Regions from separate parts of the Brachybacterium sp. sponge genome, predicted to be linked through region 1. Evidence: predicted binding sites of a transcription regulator. Region 1 holds the regulator's gene; the other holds the start of a gene.
The links. The regulator HrcA, encoded in region 1, represses chaperone genes, less so after heat shock. The targets are predictions, from matches to a motif close to TTNGCACTCGNNNNNNNCGAGTGCNAA.
Positions count from the first base shown of each region.

Region 1 (6,896 bases):
ACGAACACCTGCGAGGAGAACGGCAGGAGGGAGAGTCCGCCGCTCAACCAGTCGGGCATGAACCACAGCGGGATCAGCGCCCCGGAGCTGAACTGCACGAACATCCGGTAGATGTGGAAGGCGCCGGAGACCTCGAGGGTCCAGAAGCCGACCAGCCCGATCATGAAGTTGAGGATCTGGGCGATCGTGAATCCGAGCAGGATCGAGAGCGCGAAGGCGAGCCCGGACAGGGGCGAGCCGGGCGCGTCGAGCGCTCCGAGGAGCAGGCCGACGCCGAGCGCGATCCCGGCGGCGGGCAGCTGCGCGGCGGCGGCGCCGGCCTGCTGCGCAAGCGTCATCGGCACCGCCGAGAGCGGCCGCATGACATCGAAGGCGATGGCGCCGGTGCGGAGGCGGCCGTACAGGGTGTCGTAGACGAAGGGCTGGAACACGGTGGCGATGACGGCGCCGAGCACCGCGTAGGTGATCGCGTCGTCCTGGCCGACGCCCGCGACCTCGGTGCGGGCGCCGTACACCGCGGTCCACACCAGCATCACGAGCACCACCTGGAGCGTCGCCCCGATGATTCCGCTCCAGGTCGCGGCGCGGAACACGAACTGCGCTCGCCAGGCCTGGCCGGCGCAGGCGAGCAGCGCGCGAGAGCCCGCAGCGGTCCCGAGACGCGCGGGCACGATGCGCTCGGGGGCGGCAGCGCTCATCGGCGCGCCTCCCCGTCGAGGTAGATCTGCCGGATGACGTCCTCGACGCCGGGCTCGCGGGAGGTGATGTCGGTGACCTCGAGGGCGGTGGTGATCCGGTGGATGGCGGCGGGCGCGGAGATGACCGCGGGGTCGAAGCGGAAGGTGGCCAGCAGGTCGTCTCCGTCGGGTCGGCTGCCCGTCAGCTCCGGCCCGTCCACTCGGAGGTCCTCCGGCACGTGCGGGGCGCGCACCACGATCTCGCGGTAGGGCGCGTAGCGGGAGCGCAGCGCGTCGAGGCCGCCGTCGTACAGGATCCGTCCCTCGTCGATGATCACGACCCGCTGTGCGAGGTGCTCGATGTCGGCGATGTCGTGGGTGGTCAGCAGCACGGTCGTGCCCTCGCTGCGATTCTGCTCCGCGATGAACTCGCGGATGCGCACCTTGGCGACGACGTCGAGGCCCACGGTCGGCTCGTCGAGGTAGAGCACCGGCGGGCGGTAGAGCATCGCGGCGACGAGGTCACCGCGCATCCGCTGACCGAGGGACAGGGAGCGCACGGCGGTGTCCATGAACGGTCCCATGTCCAGGAGGTCCACGAAGACGTCGAGCGAGCGGAGGTAGTCGGCGCGGTTCAGTCCGTACAGGCGCGAGATCAGCTCGAAGGACTCCCTCAGCGGCAGATCGGTCCACAGCTGGGTGCGCTGGCCGAACACCGCGCCGATGTTCAGGGCGTTCGCGCGCCGGTCCTGCCAGGGCACGATCCCCTCGACCTCGATGTGGCCGGAGGTGGGCACGAGGATCCCGGTGAGCATCTTGATGGTGGTGGACTTCCCGGCGCCGTTGGGGCCGAGATAGCCGACGATCTCGCCATCGTCGACCTGTAGAGAGACGTCGTCGACCGCCCGCGAGACGACCTTCCCGGTGCTGAGGAAGGAGCGGATCCCGGAGAACCTTCCGTCGACCCGGCGCGGCCTCGTGAACTCCTTGACGAGATGCTCGGCCCGGATCATCGGGGTGATCCGGCGAAGCGGTCGATCGCCGTGCGCAGCCCCTCGACGGTGGCCTCGGCGGTACGCTCCCAGCCGAAGCCCGCGGCCCGAGCCAGGCCCTGAGCACGCATCCACTCCCGCTTCGGCCCGTCGCCGAGGAGCGAGGCGATCCCCTCGCGCAGGCCGTCGACCCCGGGGCGGGCGTACTCCGCCGCCTCCCCGAGCACCTCGGCGAGGGCGGAGTTGCGGGAGGTGAGGACGGGCGCGCCGGAGCTCATCGCCTCGAGCGGACCGAGCCCGAAGCCCTCGTACTCGCTCGGGTAGACGAACAGCTCGCAGCGGCGGTACCAGGCCGGCAGCTCCGCGTCGGGGATCCGCCCGGTGAGCAGGATCCGCTCGCGGACCGGGCTGGCGGCCTGCAGCGACCGTGCGCGCTCGTCGTCCCGGACCCCGACGAGCACCAGGTGCATCTCCTGCGGTATCGCTTGCTCCAGGGCGAGGCTCGAGAACGCCTCGATCAGGTGGTCGAGCCGCTTGCGCCGATGGCTGCCGCCGACGTTGAGCAGGTAGGACGAGGGCGCCCCCGCCGGCGGCAGGGATCCGGGCTCACCCACGAGCCGCGGCGCGAGCGGGGTGACCGCGACCGGCGCCTCCGGGTTCCAGCGCTCGATCGCGTCGCGACGGGTCGACTCCGAGACCGCGAGGACGACGTCGGCGACCGAGAGCGCCCGCAGGGTCTGCTCGCGAAGGTAGTCACGGGTCTCCGCGCCGTAGAACTGCGGAAAGCGCTCGAACATGTCGTCGTGGACGGTGACGGCCTGGGGACGATCGTGCCCGGGTGGGAGCATGAACGCCGGCCCGAGGTGCACCTCGGACGCGATCTCGTCGAGGGCGGCCGGGAGCACACGGTCGGTCCAGGTGACGCCTGGGCGCTCCCCCGCCACGTCGAGGAGCTCGAGCCGGTGGATCCTCGCCGAGGCGGGGAGGTCGGCGAACTCCGGGAGCGGCTGCGCCTCGGGCAGGAGGATGTCCAGCTCCACGTCGTCCCGGGCGGCGAGAGCGGAGCAGAGACCGCCGATGTAGCTGATGAATCCCCCGAAACCGGGGCTGGCCACGAAGGCGTCGACGCTGACTCGCATGGGTCACGAGCCTTGCAGGGAGACACCGGGCGCACAAGCGGTTTCCCGGAATCCCCTCGGATCCGACGGCTCAGCCCCAGCGGCCCACCAGCGCGCTGAGCACCGCGAGGGCTGCGGGGCCGGCGGTGGAGGAGCGCAGCACCTCGGGGCCCAGCAGCACCGTCCGGGCACCGGCCTCGCGCAGCGCCTCCAGCTCGGACTCGTCGATCCCGCCCTCGGGGCCGACGACCACGACGATCTCCTCGATGCCGGCCTCGCTCGCACCGCGCAGCTCCTCGGCGAGGCTCATCACGCCGACGGACTCCTGCTCGTGCAGGACGAGCACGAGAGTCCCGTCGGCCGCGCGGGCGCGCAGGTCCTCGACCAGCGCGCTCGTGGTCATCGGGGCGTCGACGGCGGGGATGCCGGGCCGGCGGCACTGCTTGACGGCGGCGCGGGCGGTGCCCTCCCACTTCGCGCGGCCCTTGGCGAGCTTCTCCCCGCGCCACACGGAGACGGAGCGCTTCGCGATCCACGGGACGATGCGGTCGACGCCGAGCTCGGTCGCGGATTCCACGGCCTGCTCGTCGCGGCCGCCGGTGGCGAGGGCCTGCACCAGCGCGAGGCGGGGCAGGCGCTGCACGGCCGGGGACGGATCCGCGAGCAGGCGCAGGTCGAGCGCCTCCTTGCGGGCGGCGGTGACCTCGGCGAGGACCTGTCGGCCGGGGGCGTCGGTGAGGAGCAGCTGCTCCCCCACCCCGATCCGGGCGACCTTGGCCGCGTGGCGGCCTTCGTCGCCGGCGAGCTCGAGCTGGTCTCCCTCACGGGCGGCGGCGAGGGCCTCGTCGAGGATCAGGAAGCCGGGCGGGGTGGTGGGCACTGGCTCTCCCGTCTCAGAGGTTCAGGCGCTCGCGGAGCTTCGCGAACGGGCCGCCGTGGTTCTTGGGGCGGGTGGCCTCGTCGCCGCGGAGGGCGGCGAAGCGCTCGAGCAGCTCGCGCTCCTCGTCGGTGAGCGCGGTGGGCACGTCCACGTCGAGGACCACGCGGATGTCGCCGCGGCGCTCGCGGCGCAGCGGGGTCACGCCGAGGCCCTTGAGGAGGATCTCCTCGCCGGGCTGGGCGCCGGGGCGGATGGCGAGCTCCTGCTCCCCGTCGAAGGTCTCCAGCGGGATCGTCGCGCCGAGCGCGGCGGTGGTCATCGGCACCGCGACCGTGGTGACGAGGTCGTCGCCGGAGCGGTCGAACATCTCGTGGTCCTTGACGGACAGCTCCACGAAGAGGTCGCCGGAGGGGCCGCCGGCCTCGCCGGTCTCCCCCTCGCCGCGCAGCTGGATGCGGGTGCCGTTCTCGACGCCGGAGGGGATGCGCACGGTGACGGTGCGCTCGGTGGCGGTGCGGCCGTGGCCGGAGCAGCCGGTGCAGGGGCTCTCGATCACGTCGCCGTGGCCCTCGCAGGTGGGGCAGGGCGCCATGGTGACCATCTGGCCCAGCAGCGACTGCTGGACGCGCTGGACGTGGCCCGAGCCGTTGCAGGCGGTGCAACGGGTGGGGCTGGTGCCCGGCTCGGCGCAGGAGCCGGAGCAGCGCTCGCACAGCACGGCGGTGCGGAAGGTGACCTCCTGCTCGGTGCCGAAGACGACGTCGCGCAGCTCGATCTTCACTCGGCGCAGCACGTCGCCGCCGCGGCGCTGGCGCGGGACGGGGCCCTGGTTGCGCCCGCGCATCCCGGAGGCTCCGGCGAACATGTCGAAGATGTCGTTGAAATCGAAGCCGGCGCCGCCGCCGGGGAAGCCGCCCATGCCCGGGCCGCCTCCCATGTCGTACTGGCGACGCTTGTCCGCATGGGAGAGGGTCTCGTACGCCTGGGAGACCTTCTTGAACTTCTCCGCCGCCTCCGGGTCCGGGTTGACGTCCGGGTGGAGGGTGCGGGCGAGCTTGCGGTACGCCTTCTTGATCTCCTCGGTCGAGGCGTCGCGGGAGACGCCGAGCAGCTCGTAGTAGTCGTCGTTCACAGGCGTGGGTCCTTCACAGGGGGTCGGAGTTCGGTGACGGCCGGCGACGGGCGCGGAGGCCCGCCGGCGCGGTCATTCGAGGAATCGGGAGACGTAGCGGGCGATCGCCTGGACGGTCGAGATCCCGGCCGCGTAGTCCATGCGGCTGGGGCCGAGGATCGCGAGGTGGGAGCCCGCGCCGTAGCCCGCGCCGACGAGCGCGGCCTGGTGGAGCGCCCGGTCGTGGAGCTCGGTGCCGATCCGCACCTGCACATCCCCCGGGGAGACGTGCATCTCGGTGAACAGGCGCAGCAGCACCAGCTGCTCCTCGAGGACGTCCAGCAGCGGCTCGACGTCGCGGGCGAAGTCCTCGGCGGAGCGGGCGATGTTCGCGGTGCCCGCCATCATGATGCGGTCCTCGGCGCGGGTCGCGGCCAGCGCGGTGAGCGCCTCGGCCACCTCCGCGGCGGCGGGCCGCTCAGGGACGGGCAGGGACTCGAGGTAGTCCGTCAGCGGCACGGCGAGGTCGGTGACCTCCCGGCCGGCGACGGCGCGGTTGAGCTGGTCGCGCAGCGCCGCGTAGTACTCGGCGGGGCGACCGGCGACGACGGGGACGGTGCGCTGGTCCACCCGCCCCGACTCGGTGATCAGCACGACCAGCAGCAGCGAGTCCGCGACCTTCACGAGCTCGACGTGGCGGATGCGGGCCTGGCGCCGGGCCGGGTACTGCACCATCGCGACCTGCTGGGTGAGCTGGGCGAGGAGGCGCACGGTGCGGGCCAGGAGCTCCTCGACGTCCCCCGCGTCCTCGAGCAGGGTGCGGATCGCTCGCTTCTCGGCGACGGAGAGGGGCTTGACCATCGCGACGTGGTCGACGAAGGCGCGATATCCCTTGTCGGTGGGGACGCGGCCGGCGGAGGTGTGGGGCTGGTGGATCAGCCCCTCCTCCTCGAGGACGGACATGTCGTTGCGGACGGTCGCCGCGGAGACGCCGAGCTCGTGCCGCTCCAGCAGCGACTTCGAGCCGACGGGCTCGCGCGTGGAGACGTAGTCCTCGACGATGGCGCCGAGGATCTGGAGCTTGCGGTCGTCCATGTCGTGCACCTCCTGCCGCGCGGTCCGGCACCGGGGCGTCCCGGCGCCCGGGTCTCCCTGGACATTGGCACTCTCCCATGCCAAGTGCCAATCGTACGCGTACGCGGCGTGCTTCGCAGGGAGGCGTTCGCCACGGGACTACAGTGTCCGCCGTGTCCACCCCGCCTGCTCGCTTCCCCGACCGGTACGGCGCCGATGTGCTCTCCTCCGGTCCGCCCGCCCATCACCGCCGCCGCCCCGTCGGCCGCGAGGTCCCCGCGCAGCGCGACCTCGTCGTCGAGGAGGCCTCGACCGGCTTCACCGGCGCGATCACGCGCGTGGAGAAGACGGCCGGGGAGCTGATCGTCGAGCTGGAGGACGGCCGCGGCCGACGCCGCACCTTCCCGCTCGGGCCGGGCTTCATGATCGACGGGCAGCCCGTCGTTCTCACCCGCCCGCAGGCGGCGCAGAAGGCGCCGGTCCGCAAGCGCTCCGCCTCCGGCTCGGTGTATGTCGAGGGGGCGAAGGCGCGCACCGCACGTGCGTCGCGGATCTGGGTCGAGGGCACCCATGACGCGGAGCTGGTGCAGAAGGTGTGGGGCCACGACCTGCGGATCGAGGGCATCGTCGTCGAGCAGCTCGAGGGCGCCGACAACCTCGCAGAGCGCGTGCGCGAGTTCGGCCCCTCCCCCGGCCGCCGGCTCGGGATCCTGGTGGACCACCTGGTGAAGGGGTCGAAGGAGTCCCGCATCGCGGCCGAGGTGATGGCCCTGCCGGGCGCCCGCGGGAACGTCACCGTGCTCGGCCACCCGTATGTCGACGTGTGGCAGGCCGTGAAGCCCGCGCGAGTGGGGCTGAAGGAGTGGCCGCACATCCCCAGGGGGACGGACATCAAGGTCGGCTCCCTCGCCGCGCTCGGCTGGCCCCACGAGGACAAGGCCGACATCGGCCTGGGCTGGAAGCGGATCCTCTCCACGGTCCGCTCCTACGCCGATGTCGAGCCGACGCTCTCGGGGCGCATCGAGGAGCTCATCGACTTCGTCA
Region 1 covers NZ_LRMP01000004.1:113,035-119,930, reverse strand. Annotated here, with positions in the region: gene A4A78_RS15045 (ABC-2 family transporter protein) at 1-698, opposite strand, end outside; gene A4A78_RS15040 (ATP-binding cassette domain-containing protein) at 695-1,690, opposite strand; gene A4A78_RS15035 (glycosyltransferase family 1 protein) at 1,687-2,808, opposite strand; gene A4A78_RS15030 (16S rRNA (uracil(1498)-N(3))-methyltransferase) at 2,879-3,667, opposite strand; gene dnaJ (molecular chaperone DnaJ) at 3,681-4,799, opposite strand; gene hrcA (heat-inducible transcriptional repressor HrcA) at 4,872-5,873, opposite strand; gene A4A78_RS15015 (DUF3097 domain-containing protein) at 6,017-6,896, shown strand, end outside.

Region 2 (6,896 bases), on a different contig from region 1:
TCGCCGATGCGGAGCGCCCGGTCTACCGCTTCACCCCCGAGCAGGTCGCGCAGATCCTCGAGGCCGCCGGGCGCTGACCGGCGGGACCTCGCCCGGCCGCTCCGAGCCCGGGCACTGAGTGGCCTGGCGCCCGCGCCATGCACGACGCCCCTGCAGGCACGGCCTGCAGGGGCGTCGTCGTCGGCGGCGCAGGGCGCGCGCCGGGGGAGATCAGTAGCCGAAGCCGTAAGGGCGGATGCCCTGGGAGCCGTGACGGGCGACGGAGGCGGTGGCATCGGCGCGATGGTCGCGGTGCGCGCCCGCCTCGACGATGTCCTGCGCGAGCTGGTCGTCGCGGCGACGGAGGGCGGAGCGGAGGGTGCGGATGAAGGCCATGGAGAATCTCCTCGGGTTCGGAGGGGCGTGAGCGGTGCGGACGGGCCCTGGATCGCAGGTGCGCCGTCGGTCTCGACATCCCCAGTCCTATCGCGCGCGCAGGGGCGGCGTCACGCCTCCGGGGACGACAAGTTATCGGATTCACAAAAAGGGTGTGACCTGGGCATCTCTCGAGCCCTTCGGAGGTGCGGGCACCGTCCTTCGGGGGTGCGGGCGCCGTCCTTCGGGGGCGCGGGGGCCGAGGTCGCCGGAGCCGGAGGCCGCAGCGCTCCGAGAACCCGGACGTCGGCCCCGTCGACTCCCCGGGGTGGGCGAGAATCGGGACATGACTTGGGGGAGAGACGGTCGGTCGGGCGCGCGCCGCGCGGACTCCGGGACGCCCGTGCCCCGATGGATGCGCGGATGGCTCGACGAGACCTTCCTCTGGGTCGCCGCCGGGCAGCTGCTCCTGGCGCTCGGCGTCCCGCGGGAGTCGGTGCGACGCCTCGGCGTGCTGCAGGAGATCCTCGAGGAGTGCCGCGAGGTGCAGCGGGCCCAGGGCGTCGAGGTCCGACGACTCGAGGAGGTCACCACCCTCGAGGAGCTCGACCTGGTGCTCGGGGCGGGCGACGACGGGACCATGACCTTCGGGCTCGGGGGCCTCGACGCCGACCCCGAGACGTTTGCACAGCTCCAGGAGCACCTGCCGGCCACGACGCTCGCGCGCTGGATCGAGGACGGCGCCGGGGTCGTCCTCGACCTCGCCGAACAGGTCCTCGACGCTCTGCTCCGCCGGCGCGTGCGCACCGAGCTGATCGGCATGGACCACCGGGTCGCCGCCGAGCAACTCCGCACGATGCAGGACCGGCTCGCCGCACTGGACCTGCCCGCGCTGGGGCGGGCGGGATACGAGACGCTCATCCCCCGACTCGAGCAGACGGTCCGGGAGCTGGACCGGATGGACCCCGGAGGGCTGCTCGAGGTGCAGTCGGTGCTGCCGCGACCGGGGGAGGTGGGGCGGATCCTCGACGTCCTCGACGACCTGCCGCGGGAGACCCGCGACCGGCTCATCCCGATCCGGGCCCTGCGCTCCCGTCTGGTCCTCGCACCGCTGCTCACTCGCCTCCTCGCCGAGAACCGCGCGGGCCGGGGTGATCCGGACGCGCCCGCGGCATCCGTCGCCGCCGCGGAGATCGACGCGCAGCGGGTCGCGGAGGGGGAGGCGCGGGCCCGGCGAGCGGAGTGGGAGGCGCGGCAGTCTGAGCGTCGCGAGCTCGGTCGCCGCGCGCTCCGGTTCGGCAGGACCCGCATCGCGATCCAGGCCGCGGCCATGCTGGTGGTCCTCGCGACCGGGATCCAGGTGGGGGTGCTGGGCATCGATCCGGACTGGGTCGGGGATCTCGCGATCCCGCGGATCGGGATCGTCTCGTCGGCGGCGCTGCTGCTGTCCCTGATCGTGATCGGCGCGCTCTCCGGAGTCGCGGAGCTGGCGGAGTCAGGGAACGTCGTGCACGAGCGTCCGCTCGCTCGGCGCAGGGCCCGCACGCTCCACGGCTGGGGAGCGTGCGGCGGCCTCCTGCTGATCCTCAGCTGCCTCGGTGCACTGCTGCTGGCCCCGGGCTCCTTCCTGCGGGGCGGCGAGTGGTACCGCGAGGCGTACGGTGATCGCGTCCTCTCGCTGACCACCGCCGGGCTGGATCCTGGGATCGCGCTGATCATCGGGGTGTTCGCGGCCGCGGCTCTCGGCCTTCTCCTCGGCGTCCTCCTGTCGCGTGGCCTGCGGCGACGCGTGCAGCGCGACGCGTCGAGCCGGCACCCGGCTCAGATCTAGCACTCGCCTTGCGTGAGTGCCAGCCGTCGTCCTAGAGTGAGCGCCGTTGGCAGTCGATGGCCGAGAGTGCCAGAAGCTGCCGCGAGGGACCCGTCCCGGTCGGCACCGCGACGACGATCGGACCCGGGCCCCGACCCCGAACTCATACAGAGTCAGTCTCTTCATGAAGGAGTGAGCCGCATGTCGGTCTCCATCAAGCCCCTCGAGGACCGCGTCGTCGTCAAGCCGCTCGAGGCGGAGCAGACCACCGCCTCCGGCCTGGTCATCCCGGACACCGCGAAGGAGAAGCCCCAGGAGGGCGAGGTCGTCGCCGTCGGCGCCGGTCGCTTCGACGACAAGGGCGAGCGCGTCCCCATGGACGTCAAGGTCGGCGACAAGGTCGTCTTCTCCAAGTACGGCGGCACCGAGCTCAAGTACGGCAACGAGGAGTTCCTGGTCCTCGGCGCGCGCGACATCCTCGCGATCATCGAGGCCTGATCCATGGCCAAGGAGATCCTGTACAACGAGGACGCGCGCCGTGCGCTCGAGCGGGGCGTGGACAAGCTCGCCAACACCGTCAAGGTGACGCTCGGGCCCAAGGGCCGTAACGTCGTCCTCGACAAGAAGTGGGGCGCCCCCACCATCACCAACGACGGCGTGACCATCGCCCGTGAGATCGAGCTCGAGGATCCCTACGAGAACCTCGGCGCTCAGCTCACCAAGGAGGTCGCGACCAAGACCAACGACGTGGCCGGCGACGGCACCACCACCGCCACCGTCCTCGCCCAGGCCATCGTGCACGAGGGTCTGCGCAACGTCGCCTCGGGCGCGGCGCCCGCCGCCCTCAAGCGCGGCATCGAGAAGGCCGTCGAGGCCCTCTCCGAGAAGCTCGGGGAGATCTCGACCCCGGTCGACGGCAAGGCCCAGATCGCCTCGGTCGCCTCGGTCTCGAGCCAGGACCGCGAGATCGGCGACCTGCTCGCCGAGGCCTTCGACAAGGTCGGCAAGGACGGCGTCATCACGGTGGAGGAGTCCTCCACCACCGCGATGGAGCTCGACTTCACCGAGGGAATGCAGTTCGACAAGGGCTTCATCTCCCCGCATTTCGTCACCGATGCGGACCGCCAGGAGGTCGTCCTCGAGGACGCGCAGGTGCTGCTGCACCAGGGCAAGATCTCGGCCGTGGCCGACATCCTCCCGCTGCTCGAGAAGGTGGTGGAGAGCGGCAAGCCGCTGTTCATCATCGCCGAGGACGTCGACGGCGAGGCCCTGTCCACGCTGGTCGTCAACAAGATCCGCGGCGCCTTCAAGGGCGCGGCCGTCAAGGCGCCCGCCTTCGGCGACCGCCGCAAGGCCATGCTCCAGGACATCGCCGTGCTCACCGGCGCCCAGGTCATCACCTCCGACCTCGGCCTGGACCTCAAGACCGTCGACACCGACGTGCTCGGCCACGCCGGCCGCGTCGTCGTCACCAAGGACTCCACCACCATCGTGGGCGGGGCCGGCGACGACCAGGCCGTGGCCGACCGCGTCGCGCAGATCCGTGCCGAGATCGAGAACACCGACTCCGACTGGGATCGCGAGAAGCTCCAGGAGCGCCTCGCGAAGCTGGCCGGCGGAGTGTCCGTGATCAAGGTCGGGGCTCACACCGAGGTGGAGCTCAAGGAGAAGAAGATGCGCATCGAGGACGCGGTCTCCGCGACCCGCGCTGCCATCGAGGAGGGCATCGTCGCCGGCGGCGGCTCCGCCATCGTGCAGGCGTCCTCCGTGCTGGTCGACGACCTCGGCCTGACCGGTGACGAGGCCGTGGGCGTGCGCGCCGTGGCCCGTGCGGTCGTCGAGCCGCTGCGCTGGATCTCCGAGAACGCGGGCCTCGAGGGCTACGTCGTCGTGGAGAAGGTCAAGGAGGCGCAGGTCGGCACCGGTCTGAACGCCGCGACCGGCGAGTACGTCGACCTGGTCTCCGCCGGCATCATCGACCCGGTCAAGGTCACCCGCTCCGCCCTGCGGAACGCGGCCTCGATCGCGGGCATGGTGCTGACCACCGAGACCCTGGTCATCGAGAAGAAGGACGAGGACGAGGAGGCCTGATCCTCCGAGTCGACGATCGGCGTCCGCCGATCGCGTCCGACCCGACGGGGCGGGCGGTGCGGGGAGACCCGCGCCGCCCGCCCCGTCGTCGTGCGGGCACCGGCGGCGCGGAGGCCCACGGCTCCTCCGTCCCCGATGCGGCGGCTCTGCCGTGCGGCGACCCGCATCGCCCCCGTGCCCGATGTGACCGATCTCGGTTGCCGACAAGTTGTCGTTCAGACAATTTTCATCTACCGTGACAGAGCCGGGTACCGGTGGGACACAGTGGACCCACACACCGCCCGGATGCCTCGGGAGCCGCCGCGCGGCCCGAGGTCGTGTGCGAACCTCCGGTACCGGCCCACCGTCGCCGAACCGTCTTGGAGGAGCGCATGCAGGAATCGAGCACGCCGCCGAAGCCCGAGGACCATCCCGAGGGCACGTCCGGATCCGCAGATCCCTCCCAGGAGCAGAACCCCCGCCAGCAGCTCGACGGCGAGCGCGCGGCGGGCGAGATCGCCCGGGGGAAGCTCGGCGCCGAGCCCCGTCGCGAGAGGCGGGTGGAGCGCGAGGCCAAGCGTGCACCGGTGAAGAAGGAGGACCTCACCAGGGGGCCGGAGGACCTCACCCAGTACCGCCGGGAGGAGCGTGAGCAGCGGGAGAGGCGCGAGCAGGTCGAGACGCTCGAGCCGAGCGCGCCGCGCGAGGAGCTCGAGCCGGAGGCCGCCGCCGAGCCCGCGACCCGCCGCGGCCCGCGCGTGAACTGGGTCGTGTTCCTGACCTCGTCGGCGATCATCCTGGCCTTCTCGCTGTGGACGATCCTCGCCCCGCAGATGGCGGCCGACACGATGCTGCAGGTCGTCACCTGGATCTCCGCTAACCTCGGCTGGTTCTACGTGCTCACCGTGACGCTCGTGATCCTGTTCGTGCTGTGGGTGGCGCTGTCCAAGGAGGGCGGCGTGCGGCTCGGGCCGGACCACTCCCGCCCCGAGTACAACCTCTTCACCTGGGTCGCGATGCTCTTCGCCGCGGGCGTCGGCATCGACATGCTCTTCTACTCGGTCACCGGACCGATCTCCCACTACATCGATCCGCCGAACGCCGAGCCCGGCTCCGCCGCCGCGCTCCAGGACTCCGTGATCTGGACGATGTTCCACTACGGCGTGGCCGGCTGGTCGATGTACTCCCTGCTGGGCATGGCCATGGGCTACTTCGCCTACCGCTGGGGGATGCCCCTGTCGATCCGGGCCGCGCTCTACCCGCTGCTGGGCAAGCGCGTGCGCGGCGCCGCCGGCAACGTCATCGACATCTTCGCCCTCGTCGGCACCGTCTTCGGCGTCGCGACCTCGATGGGCATCGGCGTGGTGCTGCTGAACGTCGGCTTCTCCTGGCTGTTCGGCCTGCCCCAGGGGCTCGGCCTGCAGATCGCGCTCGTGATCGTCGCCGTCGTGATGACCATCGCCGCCTGCACCTCCGGCGTCGACAAGGGCATCCGCCTGATCTCCGAGCTGAACCTCTGGAGCGCCGGCGCGATGCTGCTGTACATCCTCGTGACGGGGAAGACCTCCTTCCTGCTCAACGCCATCGTCGAGAACATCGGCCGCTTCGTGGCGACCCTGCCCGAGCGCACGCTGCAGACCATGGCCTACGAGCCCGGGGGCTCGGACTGGATGGCCGGGGCGACCCTGTTCTTCTGGGCCTTCTGGCTGGCCTGGGGCCCGTTCGTGGGCATGTTCCTGGCCCGCATCTCCCGCGGCCGCACCCTGCGCGAGTTCGTGCTCGCCGCGATCACCGCGCCGGTGCTGTGCGACCTGCTGGTCGTGACGATCTTCGGCAACAGCGCCCTGTCCGTCGTGCTCGAGGACACCCCGGCCTCCCGCGCCTTCGCGCAGCTGGCGATCGACAGCCCCGAGGCGGGCTGGTACGCGCTGCTGGAGATGTTCCCCGGCGCCGCCTTCCTGATCGGCCTCGCGACCCTGTCCGGGCTGCTGTTCTACCTCACCAGCGCCAACTCCGGCGCCCTGGTGATGAGCAACTTCTCCTCCACCATCCCCGACCCGGAGCAGGACGGCGCGAAGTGGCTGCGCATCTTCTGGGCGCTGCTGACCGCGCTGCTGACCATCGCGATGCTGACCGCGGGCGGCGTGACCACGATGGAGTACGCGACGCTGATCTTCGGGCTGCCCGTCACGGTCGTCGCCTACCTGGTGATGGCGAGCTTCTCGAAGGCGCTGCGGATGGAGCGCGCCGACCGCGAGGGCCGCGTGCTGCGACGCTCCGACGTCACCGCCCACGGCGGCTACGCGCCCGAGAAGTCCTGGCGCCAGCGCCTGGCGAACATGCGCTCCTACCCGAGCGTCCGGTCGGTCGCGCAGTTCTCGACGCAGACCGTCGCCCCGGCCCTCGAGGACGTCTCGCGCGAGTTCGTCGAGCAGGGCTATGCGGCGGAGATCGCCCAGGAGATCGACGAGGAGAACGGTATCGCGATCAACACGCTCGTGATCCGGATGGGGGAGGAGCGCGACTTCCTCTACCGCGTCGCCCCGGTCCCGACGCCGGTGCCGACCTTCGGCGCCCGCCAGGCGCAGGAGCGCACCACCTACCAGCGCCTGGAGGTGTTCACGCAGACCGGCGCGGAGGGCTACGACGTCGACGGGCTCAC
Region 2 covers NZ_LRMP01000002.1:461,304-468,199, forward strand. Annotated here, with positions in the region: gene A4A78_RS10115 (metallophosphoesterase) at 1-77, shown strand, start outside; gene A4A78_RS17795 (hypothetical protein) at 211-375, opposite strand; gene A4A78_RS10120 (hypothetical protein) at 701-2,185, shown strand; gene groES (co-chaperone GroES) at 2,366-2,662, shown strand; gene groL (chaperonin GroEL) at 2,666-4,255, shown strand; gene betT (choline BCCT transporter BetT) at 4,627-6,896, shown strand, end outside.
Region 2: a site for HrcA is predicted at 2,232-2,258, ahead of groES (co-chaperone GroES). Genes of this name have one in related genera too.